2 regions of the Sphingopyxis granuli genome follow, and region 2 is predicted to be linked to the other one. Evidence: riboswitches for the same ligand, from Rfam matches in the RefSeq annotation. Region 2 holds a riboswitch; the other holds the start of a gene.

Region 1 (6,496 bases), 590 kb from region 2:
CGCTGATCGAAGCCGCCGACCTCGTCACCGAGATGGTGCAGGTGAAGCACCCGTTCCGGTCGGGCGTGAAGGCGCAGCGGGGAATAGAGTTTTGAGCGGCCAACTCGCGCCGGGACTGCTGGTCGCGGCGCCGCGCTCGGGGGTGGGCAAGACGCTCGTCGCGATCGGGCTGCAGCGCGCCTTCCAGCGTGAAGGACTCGGCGTCGCTGCGGCAAAATGCGGACCCGACTATATCGACCCCGGCTTTCACGCCGTGGCGACCGGGCGATCCTCGGTCAATCTCGACGGTTTCGCGATGACGCCGGCGATGCTGAAGGGGCTGGCGGCGCAGGCGGCCTGCGGCGCCGATCTGGTCGTCGCCGAAGCCGCGATGGGATTGTTCGATGGCGCGGGCCGGAGCAGCACGGCGGCCGAGGTCGCGCGGCTGACGGGTTGGCCGGTCCTGCTCGTCGTCGATGCCGAGGGCGCGGGTCAGAGCGTCGCGGCGGTCGCGCATGGCTTCGCGACCTTTCCCGGCGCGCCGCCGGTGGCCGGAGTCATCGTCAACCGCGTTGCGAGCGACCGTCACGCCGCGATGATCGCCGAAGGATTCGACGCGCTCGACCTGCCGCTGTTCGGCATGATCCGCCGCGACCCGGCGCTGGCGGCCGCCTCGCGCCACCTCGGGCTGGTGCAGGCGCGCGAAGATGGCGCGTTGGACGAGCGGATCGATGCCGTCGCGGCGATCCTCGCGCGCGATTGCGACCTCGCCGCGATCCGCGCGGCAGCGCATGCGACCGCTCCGGCCTTCCCCGTCCGACCGCGCCTGCGTCCGCCGGGGCAGCGCATCGCCCTCGCCGCCGACGATGCCTTCGCCTTCTTCTATCCGCATCTGGCGTCGTGGTGGCGCGATGCGGGCGCTGAGATTTGCGGCTTCTCGCCGCTCGCCGACGAGGCGCCGCCGATGGACTGCGACGCCTGCTGGCTGCCCGGCGGCTATCCCGAACTGCACGCGGGCAGGCTGGCGGGCAATGCGCGCTTCATGGCGGGGTTGCGCGCCTTCGCGGCGCGCGCACCGGTGCATGGTGAGTGCGGCGGCTATATGCTGCTCGGCCGCAGCATCGAGGATGCGGACGGCATCGTGCATCCTATGGCGGGGCTGCTGCCGGTCGATACCAGCTTCGCGAAAAGGAAGATGTCGCTCGGCTATCGGCAGGCGCGGCTGTTCGCGTCGACGCGCTTCGCCGATGCCGAAACGCCGCTGTGGGGGCATGAATATCATCATGCGACCATCACATCGACGAACGAAGGCGCCCCCTTCGCCCGGCTTGCCGACGCGGCAGGTCGCGATCTCGGCCCCGCCGGCCATCGCGCCGGCCACGTGACGGGCAGCTTCTTTCACTTGATCGCCTGACGCGATTTGCCTAACGAGCGGGCCGCGACAGGTTCCCCGAAAGGGGATTGAAAGGGAATGGGGTGCGAAACCCCTGCTGCCCCTGCAACTGTAAGCGGAGAGCCATCGGGCCATATGCCATTGGGACCATCGGTCCTGAGAAGGCGGCCCGGACCGGCGTCGACCCGCGAGCCAGGAGACCTGCCCGTCGCCGTCGTCTTTCGCGCGGACAGGGTGTGCCGGGCGGACGGGGGTGAACCCGACAGACGACAAAGGTGACCGCGCGGCCGCGCGGGCCGATGTCGTTCGCCTATCAGGGTGGGCCGCCATCGACCCAGCGACCGAATGGTCTTGTCGATGGGGTACCCTATGTTCCGTGTTATTGTTCGAAGTTCCATTTCACTGGCGGCATTTGCGGCCGGCTTTCCCGTATCGGCCGCAGAAGCCGCTAACGCCGCCGCGAGGTCCGAAGAGGACAGCATCGTCGTCACCGCGACGCGCTCGCCGCTCGCACTCGACGAGGTGCCGTCGACGATCACCGTGCTCGACAAGACGGCGATCGACCGGTCGCAGGATATCGGCGCGACCGAGTTGCTGTTGCGCACACCCGGCATCACCGTCTCGCGCAACGGCGGCTATGGCACCGCGACATCGCTCCGCATCCGCGGCGCCGAGTCCGATCATACCGTTGTCGTGATTGATGGCGTGAAGCTCAACGATCCGGCGGCGGCCGGCGGCGGCTATAATTTCGCCAACCTGCTGGTCGGCGACATGGAGCGGATCGAAATCCTGCGTGGTCCGCAGTCGATCCTGTGGGGTAGTCAGGCGATCGGCGGCGTTGTCAATATCGTCACGGCCATCCCCGAAAAACCGCTGGAAGGCAGCTTCGACATCGAGGCCGGGTCGCGCAACACGGTCAGCGCGCGCGCCGCGATCGGCGGCCGCACGGGACCACTGAACTGGCGCATCGGCGGCCAGAGCTTCACCACCGACGGCATTTCGGCGATCGCCCCGGCCTTTGGCGGCGGCGAGCGCGACGGCTATCGCAACCGCAGCGTGACGGGCCGCGCCGAACTGGCGCTTGCTTCGAACCTCAGCGTCGAAGTGCGCGGTTATTATTCCACGGCGCGCGTCAATCTCGATTCGACGAGCGGCGATACGCCGGACTACGCGCTCAACGAGGAATTCGTGAGCTATGCCGGCGCCAACTTCGACCTGTTGGACGGGCGTTTCCGCAACCGGATTTCCTATTCCTACACCGACACCGATCGCAGCAATTACGGGCCGCTGCGTGCTCGTCCCGTCAGCCTTCAGGCCAAGGGAGAGAATCGGCGCTGGGAATATCAGGGCAATATCGATGTCACGCGCGGCGTCAGCGCGGTCTTCGGCGTCGAGAATGAACGGTCGAGGTTCCGCAGCCGTTCGCCTTCGGGTTCGCTGGCGACGCCCCTTCCCGACTTCGCGATCGGCAAGGCGGACGTGACCAGCCTTTATGGCCAGCTCAGCGTCGAGCCCCTGGACGGGCTGACGATCAACGGCGGCGTCCGCCATGACGATCACGACCGCTTCGGCGGGCAGACACTGTTTGCGGCGGGCGGTGTCTGGCGGCTGCCGACCGGGACCATCCTGCGCGCGAGCTATGGCGAAGGTTTCAAGGCGCCGACGCTGTATCAGATGTTCAGCGAATATGGGAATGTCGCGCTCGACCCGGAGGAAGCGCATGGCTGGGAAGCAGGGATCGAGCAGCAATTGTTCGGCCGCGCTCTGACGGTTGGCGGGGTCTGGTTCGATCGCACCACGACCGGGCAGATCATCTTCAATTCCTGCTCGCCCACCACGCCCAATCCGCTCTGCTTGGTCCCTGGCGATTCCACGCGCCGTTCGGGCTATTATTCCAATGTCGCGCGCGGCGAGGCGCATGGGATCGAGGCGACGGCGGCGCTGACGCTGGGCGCGCTGACGCTCGACGGCAATTATAGCTGGATCGTGGCCGAGGATCGTTCGCCGGGCGCGACCAATTTCGGCAGGGACCTGCCGCGCCGTCCGCGCCACGCGGCCAATGCTTCGGTCGGTTACGCTCTTCCCTTCGGTCTCGACGTCGGAGCGGCACTGCGCTGGTCCGGCAAGAGTTTCGACAATGCGTCGAACAGCATCGTCCTCGACGATTACACGCTTATCGACCTGCGCGCCGAATTCAGATTGTCGGAGAATGTTCGCTTCTTCGCGCGTGCCGAGAACATCTTCGATGAGAATTATATGACGGCCTACCGTTACGGCACACTCGGCCGCAGCATCTACGCCGGTTTCCGGGGACGCTTCTGATGCGCCCGAATTTTCAGCCAGAGGAGAAGAATATGAAGACGCCTTCTACCGCTCTCGCACGCAATGTCTGGGTCGGCACCATGGCCGGGGTGAGCACCATCGCCTCGATGATTCTGGCCTGCGCGACGCCCTTTCCGTCGCTGGCCGCGCTGGCCGCGACGCACGTGCCGCGTCGCATCGGACTGATGCTGATGTTCGTTGCCTGGTTCGCCGCGCAGGCCGTGACCTATTTCATGCACCAGACGGGCAACCCGGCGTGGCCGTTCGCACTCGGCATGGCGGCGGTCGTCTCGTTGCTGTCGGCGGAGGCCGTCGCGCGCTCGATGCGCAGCCGCCCCGCGGCCGTGCGGATGAGCGCCAGCTACACCGCCGCCTTCGTCGGCTTCAAGCTCGGCATTCTCGCTTGGGTGGCACTGCTCGACCATGGCTGGTCGGCCTTTTCGGGCGAAGTGCTATTGCGCCAGTTCGTGCGCTATGGCGCGATCTTCGCCGGACTGCTGGCGGCGCAGGCCCTGCTGACGCGCGCGGGCTTCAGCCTCGACGTGCCTGCGAACGTGTCGAGACCGCAGGCCGCGTGACGATGCTGCGCCCCGCCGCCGACGGTCCCTCCGTTATCGTGTGCAACACCTGCCGTCACGGCGAAGATGCGCGCGAGGATGAAGAGGGCGTGCGCGGCGGGGCGCGGCTCGCCGGGCTGCTGCGCGGACTTGCCCGCCGCGAGCCCGCCTATGCGCGGATCGCGGTGGAGGAGATGCCCTGCCTGTTCGCCTGCAAGGAATATTGCACGGTCCATGTTCGCGCGCCGGGGAAGGTCGGCTATGTGCTCGGCCGCTTCACGCCGGACGAAGCGGCAGCGCGCGCCATTCTCGACTATGCCGTGCATCATGCCGCCAGCGCCGAAGGCCGCGTCGCTTATGCCGACTGGCCGGAAGGCGTGAAGGGACATTTCCTCGTCCGCGTTCCGCCGCCGGGATTCGTCGCCGAATGACCGCCTTTGCCTCGATCGCGGATTTCGAGGTCGCGCTGGCGCGTCCGCGGAATATCGACGGCGAAGCGCAAGAGGCGGCCCGCGCGCGCCAGATGACGCTGACCAAGCCCGCCGGATCGCTGGGGCGGCTGGAAGACATCGCCATCTTCTTCGCCGGCTGGCAGTCGCGCGCGCGCCCGCGCCTCGACCGCGCGCGCGCCGCGATCTTCGCCGGCAATCACGGCGTCGCCGTGCACGGCGTCAGCGCTTTTCCCTCAACCGTCACGGCTCAGATGGTCGCCAATTTCGAGGCGGGCGGCGCGGCGATCAACGCGCTGTCGGCCGCCGCCGGACTGGAATTGAAGATCGTCGCGCTCGACCTAGACCGGCCGACCGCCGACTTCACGGCCGGGCCGGCGATGACCCCGGCCGAATGCCTCGACGCGCTCAACGCCGGGGCGGCGGTCGTTGACGAGCGGATCGACATGATCGTGCTGGGTGAAATGGGGATCGCCAATTCGACCGCTGCCGCCGCGCTATGCGCGCGCAGCTTCGGCGGCACGGCTGCCGACTGGGTCGGCCCCGGCACGGGCATCGATACGGAGGGCGTGGCGCGCAAGGCCGAGGTGGTCGAGCGCGCGGTCGCCGTCCATGCCCATGCCGGGCGTTCGGCGTTCGAGACGCTGCGCCGCGTCGGTGGCCGCGAGACGGCGGCGATCGCCGGTGCGGCGGTGCGGGCGCGGCAATTGGGCGTTCCCGTCCTTCTCGACGGCTTCATCTGCTGCGCGGCGATCGCGCCGCTGGCGTCGGACAATCCGGCGATCGCCGACCATTGTATCGCGGGCCATTGCTCGGCCGAGCCCGGCCATGTGCTGCTGCTCGAAAAGCTTGGGCTCGATCCGCTGCTGTCGCTCGGGATGCGGCTCGGCGAAGGGAGCGGGGCGGCGGTGGCGGCCGGGGTCGTCCGCGCGTCACTCGCCGCGCACGACCGGATGGCGACCTTTGCCGAGGCCGCGGTGTCGGCGTCGCTGTGACCGGCTTCGCGCTCCATTTGCTGCGGCATGGCGCGCCCGAGCGACCGGGGCTGCTGCTGGGCCGGACCGACAGCGCGCCGACCATGGAAGGAATCGCCGCCTGCGTCGCGCAGGCGCGCACCGTCGGCGCCGAACGGCTGATCGCGTCGGACCTGCGGCGCTGCCGGCTGGCGGGCGAAGCAATCGGAGCGGCCATCGGCCGGCCGCTCGCCGTCGACCCCCGCTGGCGCGAAATCGATTTCGGCGCGTGGGACGGCCGGGCGGCCGAAGAGATCGACCGCGAGGCGATGACCCGTTTCTGGGACGATCCCGACGCCAACCCGCCGCCGGGCGGCGAACGCTGGTCGGCGCTCGTCGCGCGCGTGTCGCGTGCCGTCGCCGAACTGGAACCGGCCCCCACGCTCATCGTCACGCACGGCGGCGCGATCCGCGCGGCGTTGCACATCCTCTGCGGCTTCGAACGGCGTCCTATATGGTCGTTCGACCTGCCATATGGCGTCCTCGTCTCGCTGCGCCTGTGGCCGGGCGACGCGCCGGTCGCGCAGATTACCGGCCTGCGCCCATGAAGGGATTGCTGATCGCCATCCAGTTCCTGACGCGGTTGCCGACGCCGCGTCTGGCGGCCGTTTCCAGCGCGGAATTCGCGGCCTCGATGCGCTGGTTTCCGGCGGTCGGGCTCCTCGTCGGCGTGATCGTCGCCGCGGCCGCATGGGGCGGCGGCAGGCTGGACGGCTGGTCGGGAGCCTTGCTCGCGCTGCTCCTGTGGGTGGGCGTCACCGGGGCGCTTCATCTCGACGGGCT
Region 2 (6,496 bases):
GGCATGCCGATCGACTGGAACACCTCCCCGAAACCGGGAAATTCGGCCGAGCGGCTGTAGTTGGCGAAGATCTGGACATGCTCCGCCGGTTCGACCAGCACGCCGAACTTGGGCGAAAAGGCGTCGAACGCGACGCGCCCGTCGCCGGCCGGGGTCGCCGAAAAGCCGACGCGCCGCTTGCGCATGCCATCGGCATAGACGCCCCCCGCGATCAGCGTCACTGGCGGCACCGGCCGCACGCGCAGTTCGCCATAGAGGCTCGCGGTCCGCGCCTCCTGATCGGCGTCGAGGGTCAGCGCGCCGCGCCGGCCGGCGACGTTGACGAACTGCCGCGCGTGGGTGCTGCCACGGCGAATCTCGCCCCCCAGCGTCACCTCGACCGGCCCCGCCGCATAGTCGATCCGCGCGAACCCGCCGACGTCGGTCGATTTCTGATCGATCAGCTGAAAGATCGGGTGAAAGAGCGATTTCGCGTTGACGAAACCCCCGACCTCGAGCGTCGCGGTGCCGAGGTCGAAGCGGGTGCGGTTCTGCAGGCGCAGCGAATCGATGTCGCGCCGCTGGTCGCCCGCGACGCTGCTCGCATTGGCGCCGCGCGGGGCGGTCAGCGCCTGCGCCTCGGTCAGCGCGCCCGGCAGTTGCTGGCGGATGCGGTTGATGCTCGCATAGAAGCGCGTCGCGACCCCGTCGCCGAGCGTCAGCCCGACATTGCCGTGGAAGCGCAGGCTGCGGCGCTGCGCATGGTCGCGGTCGCCGTCCGACGTGTCGGCGCTGACCGCGCCCCAGGCGTCGACCGGCCCGCTGGCGACGCCCGCCGAAACCAGGCCGCGAAGCAGGCCGAAGCTGCCGGCATCGCCGCGCAGATAGACGCCCTGGGCGGTGCGCCCGGTCGGGGTCACGCCGTTGATCGCGCCCCCCAGCGTTCCCGAACCGAAGCGCAGCGCATTGGCGCCGCGCCAGACTTCGAGATGGTCGAAGAAGATCGGCTCCAGCTCCTGAAAATCGCCATTGTCGTCGGCGAGGTTGATCGGCACCCCGTCCTGCAACAGCGTGACGCCGCGCATGTGGAAGCCGCGCGAGAGGCCCGAGCCACGGATCGCCAAGCGCACCTCCTGCCCATAGCGCGGCTGGAGGTAGACGCCGGGCGAGAAGGCGAGCGTATCGCGCAGCGACACGATCGTCTTGTCGGCATAATCCTGATGCGTGACGACGTCGGTGCCGCCGGGGGTCTGCGCCGCGCGCTGCTGCGCGGCGTCGGCGAGCGTCGGCGCGGTGACGATGATCGTCGCCTCCTCGGCGTGAGCGGCCGTGGAAAACAGCACCGGGGAAAAGGAAAGGACGAGGGCGAGCGCCGGCAGGGGCGCCGCACGGGTAACGGAACGGGTCATGGAAAATCCTTCGCTGAAAATCAGGCAAGGCCGGCGCGCGCGAAAGCGCGGCCGGCGATCGGTCTGAATCAGGCGAAGGCGGGCGGGCCGGTGCTGGGGGGAAGCGGCGAGGCGATGCCCGGCGCGAAGCCGAGCGAGGGGATCGCCGGCGGCGCGGGGTCGACCCGCACCGGCGCCGCGGGCAGCGCCGGGGCATCGGGCACGATCGGCGCCACCGCGAGCGCGCCCCACGGGCAATGCTGCTGCCCCTCTCCATCGGGATGATCGCCCGCGGTCTGGACCGGGATGGTCATCGTCCCGCCGGGGTTCGACGGGTCCGAACAGACGCGGACGGTGATCGACCCCCCGGCATCGGGCCCGATCATCCAGCCCGGCGCGACCAGCACCCGCGCGAGCAGCGCGAGAAGCACCGGCAGCAGCAGCCAGCCCGGTCGGCGGAAGGCGGAAAGATCGGCCACGCCGCGCTCCTAGTCCCGGCGGACGGTTCGGGCAAGCGCGCAGGCCCCGCAAAAGCCGATTGCCAAAATGCGCCGAGGCGCTATGGGCGGGCGCCGCAAGGGCAACCTTGCATTGATCGCGCCGGTGCCCCGATGGGGCTTAAAAGGGAACGCGGTAAGGGGGTCCGGCCGGACCTTCGAAACCGGGGCTGTCCCTGCAACTGTAAGCGGCGAGCGCGATGCACCGACCCGGTCCCCGACCGGGTCTGCCACTGGGGCGACCTGGGAAGGCGTGCATCAAGCGACGACCCGCGAGCCAGGAGACCTGCCGGCGTGGGTCGCTCAATGCCTCGGTCCAGGGAAAGGCCAGGGCACGGAGAACTCCGTCGAGCGACGACCCAGCGGCCGGGGCCGCTTCGGGGCACGAAATGCGGGCGCCTTGCGCCAGCCCGCCGCCCGTGCGCCGGTCGATCGCGCACGCGGCTCGGCAGGTCCCCGCCTTCGCTCTCGGCGCGTGGGGGACTCCCATGTTGAAATACGGCCTTTCCATCGTGGCGCTGGCGGCGACCTCGCCGGCGCTGGCCCAGACCGGCGATGCCGCCGCCGACCCGCGCCCCGGCGACGCGATCATCGTCACCGCCTCGCGTTCGGGCGAAGGGGTCCGGGCGGACCAGCTCGGCGCCTCGGTCACGGCGATCGACAGCGAAGCGCTCGAACAGCGCCAGACGCGCATCGTTTCCGACGTGCTGCGCGACGTGCCCGGCGTCGCGGTCAGCCGCACCGGCGGCCTCGGCGGCATGACCGATATCCGCATCCGCGGCAGCGAAGCCAATCACGTCCTCGTCCTGGTCGACGGCATCGAGGTCGCCGACCCCTATCAGGGCCAGTTCGATTTCGGCGGTCTGCTCGCCGACCCCGCCGCGCGGATCGAGGTGCTGCGCGGCCAGCAATCGTCGCTCTATGGCTCCGACGCGATCGGCGGCGTGATCCATTACATCACCCTGTCGGGGCGCGAGGCGCCGGGCCTGAGCGCCCGGATCGAGGGCGGGTCGTTCGGCACCGTCGCCGGCAGCGCCCGCGCCGCGGGCGCATCGGACAGCTTCGACTATGCGATCACCGGTACCTATTACGGCGCGAACGGCTATCCGACCGCGCGCGGCGGGGTGCGCGACGTCGGGATGCAGACGGTCGGCGCGAGCGCGAAGCTGGGTTGGACGCCGAGCGACGCCTTCCGGCTGAACGCCGTGCTGCGCTATGGCTTCAGCGACGCCGACAACAACGACAGCGAATATGACACGACGAGCCCGCGCTTCGGCTATATCGTCGACAGCCCCGGCGTCCATGTCGAGACCGAATCCTTCCATGCCCTGCTGGCGGCCGAACTGACCGCGCTCGACGGGCGCTGGGTGACCAGCCTGTCGGGGCAGCTTTCCGACACCGCGCGCCACGGCCGCTCCCCCTTCGGGTTGGACTATGGCAGCAAGGGACAGCGCTACAAGGGATCGCTGACCTCTAGCATCCGCTTCGGGACCGATGCGATCGCCCACCGGCTGACCGGTGCGGTCGATGTCGAGCGCGAGGCGTTCCGCACGCTGACGCCGGGCGCCTTTCAGGGAAAGCGCCACACCGACAATCTGGGGCTGGTCGCCCAATATGAGCTGACCGCGGGCGCGCTCTCGCTCGGCGCGTCGCTGCGCCACGACGACAACAACCGCTTCGACGATGCGACGACCTGGCGCGTCCAGGGCAGCTATCGCCTTCCGACCGGCACGCGCATCCGCGGCGCCTATGGCACCGGGGTCAAGAATCCGGGCTATTTCGAGCTGTTCGGCTATATCGACGGCCGCTACATCGGCAATCCCGACCTGAAACCCGAAAAGTCCGAGGGCTGGGAAGCGGGGATCGAGCAGAGCTTCGGCGCCGACGACTGGGCGACGATCGGGGCGACCTGGTTCGATTCGACGCTGAAGGACGAGATCTTCACCAACTATCCCGCGCCCGACTTCACCGCGACTCCGGCGAACCGCGCGACGACGAGCAAGCAGCACGGCATCGAGGCCTTCGCCAGCGCGCGGCCGCTGCCGCAGCTTCGCTTCGACCTCGCCTACAGCTGGATCAAGGCGCGCGAGAACGGCGCGCCCGAAGTGCGGCGACCGAAGCATATCGCCAGCTTCAACGCCACCGTGTCGAGCAGCGACCAGCGCTTTGCGGGGACGCTGACGCTGCGCTACAACGGCCGCACGACCGACCTCGCCTATATCAACCCCAGCTATGTCCCGGTCGTGGTCGCGATGAAGGACTATGTGCTCGTCAACCTTGGCGCCGATTACCGGGTGACCGACGCCATCTCGGTCTTCGGGCGCGTCGAGAATCTGCTCGGGGTCGACTATGAGGAAATTTTCAGCATCGCGACGCCGGGCCGGGCCGCCTATGGCGGCGTCCGCCTGCGCTTCTGAGGGAAGGAACGCGCTTGACGCCATACGCCGCCCTGCCCGCGCTCGCGCTGCTGCTCGCCGGCGGCGGCGCGCTGTGGGCGCAGCAGGGCGGCCGTACGGCACCAGCGGCGACGCCGCCGGCCGCGCCGCAGCGCGTCGTGTCGCTCAACCTGTGCGCCGACCAGTTGCTGCTCGCGCTTGCCGACCGCGACCGGATCGCCGGGCTGACGCGCAACGCGACCGATCCCGGCATGTCCGCGGCCGCCGCGGCGGCGCGCGGGCTGCCGCTGATCCGCAACGCCGCCGAACAGATACTGGTCGCGGCGCCCGACCTGATCGTCGGCATGCCCGCGAGCGGCAGCGCGGCGGTCGCGGCGCTGCCGCGCGGCAGCTTTCGGACGCTCGACCTGCCGACCGCCGACAGCTTCGACGTCATCCGCCGGACGATCCGCCTGACCGCGACCGCGCTCGGCGATCCGGCGCGCGGCGAAGCGCTGATCGCGCGGATGGAGCGCGACCTCGCCGGCGTGCCCCGCCCGGGGCGCGGCCGGGTCGCCGCCTATTACCAGCGGCGCGGCTACATGACCGGGACGGGGACGCTGATCGACGAGATGATGGGGCGCGTCGGGCTGGTCAATCTTGCCGCAAAGCTGGGCAAGCCGCCGCTGTCGCAGCTGAGCCTCGAGGAGATGGTGGCGGCGAACCCCGATTTCCTGATCGTCGAAAGCGCGAGCGACACCATCACCGATCAGGGCAGCGAGATGCTGCACCACCCCGCGCTTCGGGGCATTCCGCGGCTCAGCGTGCCGGAGGCGTGGACCGTTTGCGGCGGCCCCGCTTATGGGGCGGCCGTGCACCGCCTTGCCAGGCAGATCCAGCGCCACGACGGCGCGCGCCGATGACGATGCGCGAGGCCCGATCGCCCCGGCGGCTGACGCTGGCGCTGCTCGCGCTCGCATGCGGGGCGGCGGCGGCTTCGCTGTGCTTCGGCACCGTCGACCTGCCGCTCGCCCGCCTGTTTGCCGCCGCATCCGGCCGCGGCGATCATGTCGCGACCGTCATCCTCTTCGACCTGCGCCTGCCGCGCCTGCTGGTCGGGCTCGCGGTCGGCGCCATGCTCGGGCTCGCGGGGGCGGCGCTGCAAGGCTATCTGCGCAATCCCCTCGCCGAGCCGTCGGTGCTCGGCACCTCGAACGCCGCGGCGCTCGGCGCGGTCGCCGCGCTTTATTTCGGGCTCGCCAATCTTCACCCGGCGGCGCTGCCGCTGCTGTCGATCGTCGGTGCGCTGCTGTCGCTCGCGCTGCTCTTCGCGCTCGCCGGCCGCTCCGAAAGCCCGCTGACGCTGATCCTCGCCGGCATCGCCGTCGGCACCCTCGCGGGGGCGGGCATCAGCCTCGCACTCAACCTGTCGCCAAACCCCTTCGCGGCGATGGAGATCATGACTTGGCTGATGGGCAGCCTCGAAAATCGTTCGTTCGGCCATTTGTGGGCGGCGCTGCCGTGCATCGGCGCCGGGATGGCGCTGCTGCTGTGGAACGGGCGCGCGCTCGACGCGCTGACGCTGGGCGAGGACGGCGCGCAGGCGCTCGGCGTCGACCTCGCCCGCACGCGCCTGCGCCTGCTGCTCGGCACCGCGATCGGGGTCGGCGGCGCGGTCGCGGTGTCGGGCGCGATCGGCTTCGTCGGGCTGATCGTCCCGCATCTGATCCGCCCGCTGACCGACCGCAGCCCGTCGGCGATCCTGCTGCCCTCGGCGATCGGCGGCGCGGCGCTGCTGACGCTCGCCGATCTCGCGGTGCGGCTGATCGACACCACCAGCGAGCTCAAGCTGGGCGTCGTGACCGCCTTTCTGGGCGTGCCCGTCTTCCTGTTCCACCTGATGCGCGAGCGCCGGCTGTGGTGACGCTGACGCTCGATCATGTCGATGTCCGCCTCGGGCGGCGGCCCGTCGTGCGCGACGTCAGCGCAGCGCTGGCCGGGGGCACGCTCACCGGCATCGTCGGCCCCAATGGCGCGGGCAAGTCGACGCTGGCGCGCGCGCTGCTCGCGCTGGTGCCGAGCACCGGGCGCATCCGCATCGATGGCGCCGACGTCGCCGCGATGCCGCGCGCGACGCTCGCGCGATGCGCCGCCTATCTGCCGCAGGGCCAGACGCTCCACTGGCCGCTGACCGTCGAGCGGCTCGTCGGGCTCGGCCGCCTGCCGCACCTCGGCCCGATGTCGCGCCCGGGCGCCG

What was found. Region 2 has a riboswitch for cobalamin ahead of SGRAN_RS20840 (TonB-dependent receptor plug domain-containing protein). Riboswitches for the same ligand answer to the same signal wherever they lie in the genome.
Region 1: linked by a shared signal. The riboswitch ahead of SGRAN_RS18195 (TonB-dependent receptor plug domain-containing protein) and the one ahead of SGRAN_RS20840 (TonB-dependent receptor plug domain-containing protein) in region 2 are both predicted to bind cobalamin.

The regions. Positions count from the first base shown of each region.
Region 1 is NZ_CP012199.1:3,963,821-3,970,316, reverse strand. It holds gene cobO (cob(I)yrinic acid a,c-diamide adenosyltransferase) at 1-95, shown strand, start outside; gene SGRAN_RS18200 (cobyrinate a,c-diamide synthase) at 92-1,393, shown strand; cobalamin riboswitch at 1,406-1,595, shown strand; gene SGRAN_RS18195 (TonB-dependent receptor plug domain-containing protein) at 1,742-3,694, shown strand; gene SGRAN_RS18190 (hypothetical protein) at 3,727-4,272, shown strand; gene SGRAN_RS18185 (DUF1636 domain-containing protein) at 4,275-4,682, shown strand; gene cobT (nicotinate-nucleotide--dimethylbenzimidazole phosphoribosyltransferase) at 4,679-5,695, shown strand; gene SGRAN_RS18175 (histidine phosphatase family protein) at 5,692-6,261, shown strand; gene SGRAN_RS18170 (adenosylcobinamide-GDP ribazoletransferase) at 6,258-6,496, shown strand, end outside.
Region 2 is NZ_CP012199.1:4,557,234-4,563,729, forward strand. It holds gene SGRAN_RS20830 (TonB-dependent receptor family protein) at 1-1,388, opposite strand, end outside; gene SGRAN_RS20835 (DUF2946 family protein) at 1,457-1,846, opposite strand; cobalamin riboswitch at 1,953-2,172, shown strand; gene SGRAN_RS20840 (TonB-dependent receptor plug domain-containing protein) at 2,353-4,281, shown strand; gene SGRAN_RS20845 (ABC transporter substrate-binding protein) at 4,296-5,162, shown strand; gene SGRAN_RS20850 (FecCD family ABC transporter permease) at 5,165-6,163, shown strand; gene SGRAN_RS20855 (ABC transporter ATP-binding protein) at 6,157-6,496, shown strand, end outside.